3 regions of the Motilibacter aurantiacus genome follow, and region 1 is predicted to be linked to each of the others. Evidence: riboswitches for the same ligand, from Rfam matches in the RefSeq annotation. Region 1 holds a riboswitch; each other region holds the start of a gene.

Evidence for each region. Region 1 has a riboswitch for thiamine pyrophosphate ahead of thiO (glycine oxidase ThiO). Riboswitches for the same ligand answer to the same signal wherever they lie in the genome.
Region 2: another riboswitch for thiamine pyrophosphate. It lies ahead of G9H72_RS10680 (ECF transporter S component); the one in region 1 lies ahead of thiO (glycine oxidase ThiO).
Region 3: another riboswitch for thiamine pyrophosphate. It lies ahead of thiM (hydroxyethylthiazole kinase); the one in region 1 lies ahead of thiO (glycine oxidase ThiO).

The regions. Positions count from the first base shown of each region.
Region 1 covers NZ_JAANNO010000001.1:201,074-203,328, reverse strand. Annotated here, with positions in the region: gene G9H72_RS00965 (thiazole synthase) at 1-68, opposite strand, end outside; gene thiS (sulfur carrier protein ThiS) at 70-258, opposite strand; gene thiO (glycine oxidase ThiO) at 267-1,439, opposite strand; TPP riboswitch at 1,430-1,543, opposite strand; gene G9H72_RS00950 (sensor domain-containing protein) at 1,664-2,255, shown strand, end outside.
Region 2 covers NZ_JAANNO010000005.1:85,179-87,433, forward strand. Annotated here, with positions in the region: gene G9H72_RS10675 (putative bifunctional diguanylate cyclase/phosphodiesterase) at 1-611, opposite strand, end outside; TPP riboswitch at 662-768, shown strand; gene G9H72_RS10680 (ECF transporter S component) at 868-1,626, shown strand; gene G9H72_RS10685 (ABC transporter ATP-binding protein) at 1,629-2,255, shown strand, end outside.
Region 3 covers NZ_JAANNO010000002.1:298,634-300,888, forward strand. Annotated here, with positions in the region: gene thiE (thiamine phosphate synthase) at 1-92, opposite strand, end outside; gene thiM (hydroxyethylthiazole kinase) at 89-916, opposite strand; TPP riboswitch at 1,005-1,080, opposite strand; gene G9H72_RS22805 (sensor domain-containing diguanylate cyclase) at 1,277-2,255, opposite strand, start outside.

The DNA of each region.
Region 1 (2,255 bases):
GCCCCGCCCAGCTCGAGCAGGTCCGCCGCCTCGTCCGCCCGCGCCGCGGGCGTCGCCTCCGCCGCCATCTCAGCCTCCTGCCACCGGTGCCAGAACCTCCACGGCGTCGCCCGCCGCGAGGACCGTCGTCTGCCAGGCGCCGCGCGCGACGACCTCGCCGTTCACGGCCACGGCCACCCGGCGGGCCTCCGGCGCCGACCGACGGACCACCTGGGCGACCGTCGCGGCCTCGTCGACCGACGCCTGCTTCCCGTTCACGGAGACGATCACAGTGCCGCGACCTCCGGTTGCTCGTCGACTGCCTGGAACCTCTGGGGCGAGAACGGCGCTGCCGCCGCGGGGAAGGAGCCGGTGGCGAGCACCTCGGCGACCAGGTCCGCCGTCACCGGTGCCAGCAGCACCCCGTTGCGGTGGTGCCCGGTCGCCAGCACGAGCCCGGGCAGCGCCGAGGCGCCCAGCAGCGGCGCGTTGTCGGGAGTCCCCGGCCGCCAGCGGGCGAGCGTCTCGACCAGCTCGAGCTCCGAGACGCCGGGCACCATCTCGGCCGCGTCGTGCAGCAGGTCGTGCACGGCCCCGGCGGTGACCCGCCCGTCGAAGCCGAGCTCCTCCGACGTGGCCCCGACGACCAGGCGTCCGTCGGACTGCGGGACGAGGTAGGCCCCGCGGCCGCGCACCAGGCCGCGGACCGTGCCGCTGAGCAGCTGCTCCCCGCGCAGCCGCAGGACCTGCCCCTTGACCGGGCGGACCGGGACCGCGCCCGCCGGGACGCCGGGCAGCCGGCCGCTCCACGGCCCGAGGGCCAGCACGACGGCGCCGGCCCGGAGGAGGCGCCCGTCGCCGAGGCGTACGCCCACAGCCCGCCCGTCCTCGACGGCGAGCGCCGCGACCGGGGCACGCACCAGCTCCACCCCGGCGCCGTCCGCGGCGGCCAGCAGGGCCGCGTGCAGGGCGCGCGGGTCCACCGAGTAGTCCCCGTCGACCAGCACCCCGCCGCGCACCCGGGGCGTGAGGGCCGGCTCGCGCCGTCGGCAGGCGCCCGCCGTCAGCCGGACGGCGCTCAGCCCCAGCTCGCGGTGGAAGTCGTGCAGCGCCAGCAGCGCACGCAGGTCGTCCTCGTCGAACCCGACGAGGAGCGTGCCCGCCGTCCGCAGCCCCACGGGCAGCCCCCCGGCGCGCTCGACCTCCGCGACGAAGGCCGGGTAGCGCTCCAGGGAGAGCCGGGCGAGGGCGAGCAGCGCCTCCTCGCCGTACGCCGCCTCGGCCACGGGGGCGAGCATCCCGGCGGCGGCGTACGACGCGCCCGTGCCCGGGGCCTCGTCGACGACGCTGACCCGCAGGCCGCGCTGCGCGGTGCGCCAGGCGACGGCCAGCCCGACGAGGCCGCCGCCCGTGACGACGACGTCAGCGCCGTCGCTCGCGGCACGGGCAGGAACGGTCACGCGATGCTCCCTACGCCGGCATTACCCGGACAGGTTCCAACGGTCGGCGGCGCGTCGTAGCCGCCCTCTCAGCCCGGTCGTCCCGAGCTCCCGATCAGCGCCGCGGAGTCTATGCACCCGGCCGTCCGGGGCGGGGACCGGGAGGTCGACGCGGCCCGCGTGCCGCGGCCGGTGCCGTCTGGGCAGGCGCTCAAGCTCCAGGGGGACGTGCCGATCTCCCGCAGGTGACCCAGATCGAGCCGGTGTCGGCTCCTGCCGGCGGCCCTTCCGCGGTGTGGGCGGAGCCCACCCGCTCCGTCGCCGACTTCACCTCTGCGGCGCGGGCCACGCTCGAGCGGCTGCACGCCCAGCTCGGCATGGACATGTGGGCGGTGTCGCGCCGCGACGGCGAGGACTACGTGGTGCTGTCCGCGCTCGACACCGGCGGGGTGGGCGTCGCCGCCCACGACGTCCTGCCCTGGGACGACACCTTCTGCGCGGCGAGCATCGCCGGTGACGCGCCGCGCTTCGCCGTCGAGGTCGACGACGTCCCCGGGTGGGCGCACGCGCGGGCCGCCACCGGCCTGCCCTTCCACTCGTACCTGACCGTCCCGATGGCCGGCCCGGACGGGGAGCTGCTCGGCACCGTCTGCGCCGGGTCCCGCTCCCCGGTCGACCCGTCATTGGCCCTGCGCCTGCCCGACGTGGAGCTCGCCGCGGGGCTGCTCGGGACGCTGCTCGCGTACGAGGCCCGCCTCGAGCAGGAGGCGCGCCGCGCGCAGGTCGCGGAGGACGACGCCTGCCGGGACGCGATGACCCGGCTCGGGAACCGCCGGG
Region 2 (2,255 bases), on a different contig from region 1:
GAGGCGTCGAGCAGGACGGTCACGTCGGAGGCGTTCTCGACCAGGGCGGTGAACCGGCGCTCGTCATGCTCGCGCAGCTCGGCGCTGACCCGGCGCATCCTGGCCATGGCGTAGGCGGTCAGCTCTCCCAGGACGAGGACGATGAGCACGTAGTAGCCGAGCGAGGACGTCAGCAGGTGCCGCTCGCGGTCGTCGTCGGCCACGTCGTACAGCGGCAGCCAGTAGGCCGCCACGAGGACAGGGAGCACGGCCACGGTCGTGCCGCGGCGCTGCGTGGCGCCCACCCACAGGGTGAGCACGAGGAAGAAGATCGACGCGTCGTACGGGTTGGGGCTAGCCCAGTTGCCGAAGCCGATCAACGCGCTGGCGACCGGCACGATCACGAGCAGGTAGCGGTGCGGCCAGCGGTCCCAGGGCAGCTTCCAGATGAGCACCGTGAGGACGGTGACGAGGCCGGCCAGCGCGAACGTGTAGGAGCGTGACGGGCCGTGCAGCATCGTGGCCGCTGCCAAGCCCGTCGCCACCGCGCCCACGGCACCGAAGACCGCGGCGCCGCGGGCCGCGGCGACCCGCGGATCACGCGGCTCCCCCCGAGAGCCCACCCTGCTCATGACGGCCCCTATCGGCGGCCGCCGGGAGGTCCTGAGCTAGTGTTCGCGACGCAACACCGCAGGGGAGCGCTGCAGCGCTGAGAGTGTGGGCTTGACCCACAGACCCTCGAACCTGATCCGGGTCATGCCGGCGCAGGGAGTCGGTCCCACCTCGCGTCGGCCGGCGTGCCCGTCTCCCGGGCACGGCGGCCGGGCGCGGGCTCGTCAGTCGTCCATGCCCTCCCCTCCTCGGCTCGCACCGTAGGAGGGACCTTCCATGAGCCTCACGCTTCCGCCCGGCGGCGCCCGCCGCCTGCTCGACCCGGCGGTCGGCGCCGTCCTCGGCGCCGTCACGCTGCTGCTCGTCCTGGCGTACGACCAGCCTCGGTCGGCGGCGGTCGTCGCCGCCCTCGTGGTGGCCGTCGGCGCCGCGCTCGTCACCCACGGCGTGCGCACCCGCACGGCGACGGCCTGGCGCACCGTCGACATCGTCGTGGCCGCCGTCCTGGCCGTGGCCTGCGGCGTCGTCTTCTGGGCCTGGGCCTACCTCTGGGACGCGTTCAAGCCCGCCTTCGTCGCCTTCCCGCCCGGCCAGGCGCTGATCTACGGCATGTGGTTCCTCCCGTGCGCCCTCGTCCCGCTCATCGTGCGCCGGCCGGGCGCGGCGGTGTTCGCCGAGCTCGTCGCGGCCACGGTCGAATGGATGCTGTTCAGCCAGTTCGGCGCGGCCGTCGTGGTCTACGGGCTCGTCCAGGGGCTGCTCGCCGAGTGCGCCTTCGCCGCCACCGGCTACCGGCGCTGGACCCTCGGCACCGCGATGGCGGCCGGCGCGCTGGCGGGGGCCGGGGCCGCTCCCCTGGACTGGGTCTACTCCTACCCGCTGTGGTCGGTCGCCTGGAAGGCGGCCTACCTCGGGCTGGTGGTCGTGTCCGGCGCCGTGCTCACCGGCCTGCTCTCCTGGTACGCGGTGCGCGCCCTCGCGCCGACCGGTGCCCTCAGCGCGTTCGCGGCCGGCCGCGAGCGCGAGCTCGTCTGACCTTGGGCGCCGGGACCCCCCGGCCGGTCGCCGTCGAGGCGCGCGGCTGGGGCTGGCGGCACGCCGGGCGCAAGGCCTGGGCGCTGCGCGGCGTCGACCTGTCCGTCGCACCCGGCGAGCGCGTGCTGGTCCTCGGCCCGTCGGGGGCGGGCAAGAGCACGCTGCTCGCCGCCCTCGCGGGGGTGCTGGACCCGAGCACCGGCGAGGAGCAGGAGGGGGAGCTGCTGCTCGACGGCGTGCCCGCGCGGGAGGCGCGCGGCCGGGCCGGCCTGCTCATGCAGGACCCGCAGGCCCAGCTGGTCATGGCGCGCGCCGGGGACGACGTGGCCTTCGGGCTGGAGAACACGGCCGTCCCGGCGGGCCTCATCTGGCCCCGGGTGGACGCGGCGCTGGAGGCCGTGGGCTTCCCGTACGGCCGCGACCGGCCCACCGCGGCGCTGTCCGGCGGCGAGGCGCAGCGGCTGGCGCTCGCCGGGGCCGTCGCGATGGAGCCCGGGCTGCTGCTGCTCGACGAGCCCACCGCCAACCTCGACCCCGAGGGGGCCGACCTCGTCCGCGCCGGGGTGCGCCGGGTGCTGGACGCCACGGGGCCGTCCCTGCTCGTGGTCGAGCACCGGGTGGCACCCTGG
Region 3 (2,255 bases), on a different contig from region 1:
CCCTCCACCGCGGCCGCGACGGTGTGCTCCACCGGGCGGGCGCCGCCGAGGCCCGGGTCGGTCACCAGGTAGACGCGCAGGTCCGGGGTCATGCGCTGGCTCCGGGCTGCTCGGCGCGGACGAGGGCGCCGTCGGCCAGGCCGGCGGCGTCGAGGGCCCACAGCTCGTCGAGGAGGGCGGTACGCAGGGAGGCCGGCCCCCGCGCGTCGCGGCCCGCACGGGTGCCGGCGGCGGCGAAGACCGCGCAGGCGGCGACGGCGGCCACCAGCGGGTCGGGCTCGACGGCCAGGAACGCCGCGGTGACCGCGGTGAGCGAGCAGCCGACGGCGGTGACCCGCGGGAGCAGGGCGGAGCCGCCCTCGACCCGCACCACGCGGTCGCCGTCGGTGACGACGTCGACCTCCCCGGTACAGACGACCACGCAGCCCCGCTGGGCGGCCAGCCCGCGAGCCGCCCCGACGGCGTCCTCGACGGCGTCCCCGGAGTCGACCCCCTTGCCGGCGCTGCGCCGGGCGTCCACCCCCGCCAGGGCGGCCAGGGCCAGGACCTCGCTCGCGTTGGCCCGGACGACGGTGGGCCGCCGGGTCAGCAGGTCGGCGCTGAGCTCGTTGCGCAGCGCGGTCGCGCCCACCGCGACGGGGTCGAGCACCCACGGGCGCCCGGCGGCGACCGCCGCCTCCGCGGCCAGCGCCATCCCCTCGGCCCAGCGCGGGGACGGCGTGCCGATGTTGACCGAGAGCGCGGCAGCGATACCGGCGAACTCGCCCGCCTCGCTCGGGTCGTGGACCATCGCCGGCGAGGCGCCCACGGCGAGGACCGCGTTGGCGGCGATGTCCATGGAGACGTAGTTGGTGATGCTCTGCACGAGCGGGGCGCCCGCCCGCACGGCGTCCAGCGCGCGGACGACGTCGGGCAGGCCGATCGATGACTGTGGTGCGTTCACGGTGACGTTCCCTCCCGCCTGCGGGAGAGCCAAAGGCGCACCGGGGGCGGCGCGCGCGTCGGGCTCCCTGCGCCGGCATGACCCGGATCAGGTTCGGCGGGTGTGCTCTCAGCCCCTCGGAGAGGGGCACCCCGGCCGACTGCTTGCCCGGTCACGCTACCGCCATCCGCTGCGCCCGCGCCGGGCCGTCCGCGGCGACGCCGTCCTCGGGGCCCTCAGCCCCACCTCTGCACCGCTGCGGAGGTGCAGAGGTGGTGCTCAGAGGGCCGAGGTGCTCGCGCCGGGCGCGCTCGCCGGCGCCGGCGCCTGTGGGACGTGGCGGCCCGTGCCGGCTCAGCTCGCGCGTACGCGGCGGCGCTTGTGGGCGTAGAGGTCGCCGTCCGCGCGGGCGATCCACTCGGCGAGCCCCTCGCCCTGCCACTGCGCGACCCCGGCGGTCCAGCGCGCGCCCGGCAGCGCGTCGCGCAGCCGCTGGAGAACCTCGACCGAGTCGCCCTCGGCGGTGTCCGGCATCAGCAGCACGAACTCGTCGCCCCCGTAGCGGCCCAGGACGTCGGACCGGCGCAGCGCCCCGCTCCAGGCCGCCGCCAGCCCGGCGAGGACGCGGTCGCCCACGGCGTGGCCGTCGCGGTCGTTGACGCCCTTGAAGTCGTCGAGGTCCAGCACGGCCAGGGTCAGCGGCTCCCCGCGCCGCAGCGCGCAGCCCATGAGCCGCTCGGCCGCACCGGCGAAGGCGACCCGGTTGAGCAGCCCGGTCAGCTGGTCACGGTCGGCCTGCCGCCGCAGCCGCTCGACGAGCGACTGCAGGACCAGCGCGACCCCGCCGACCGAGACGGTGACGAACCCCCACGTCTGCAGGGCGGAGGGCGCGTCGCACACCCCCAGCCCGGCCGCGAAGCCGCCGGCCATCACCGCGAGGTGGGCCAGTGCCCCCCGCCGGGAGTGGAACCATGCCGTGAACAGGGCGATCCAGACGTAGCCGAAGGCCGTGACGACGGTGCCGGCGGGGGTGGTGGAGCAGGCGATGCAGACGCTGACCATCACCGAGACCAGCGCCAGCACGGTGTGCAGGACGATGGCGGGGACGACGTCGCTGCACCGGCGCAGCGCCGCCGCGGCCGCCAGGCCGGCGCCGCCCAGGGTCACCGCGAGCCCGGTGGGAGCGGTGGCGCTGAACGGCATCGCCGCGTTCCCCAGGCAGACCACGGCGGCGAAAAGGCAGGCCTGGGCGAGCGTGCGCGCCTCGCTCGGCGCGGGACGTCCCCATGCCACCGGCACCCCCTGCGCGACCATCCCGCGACCGTCCGCCCCT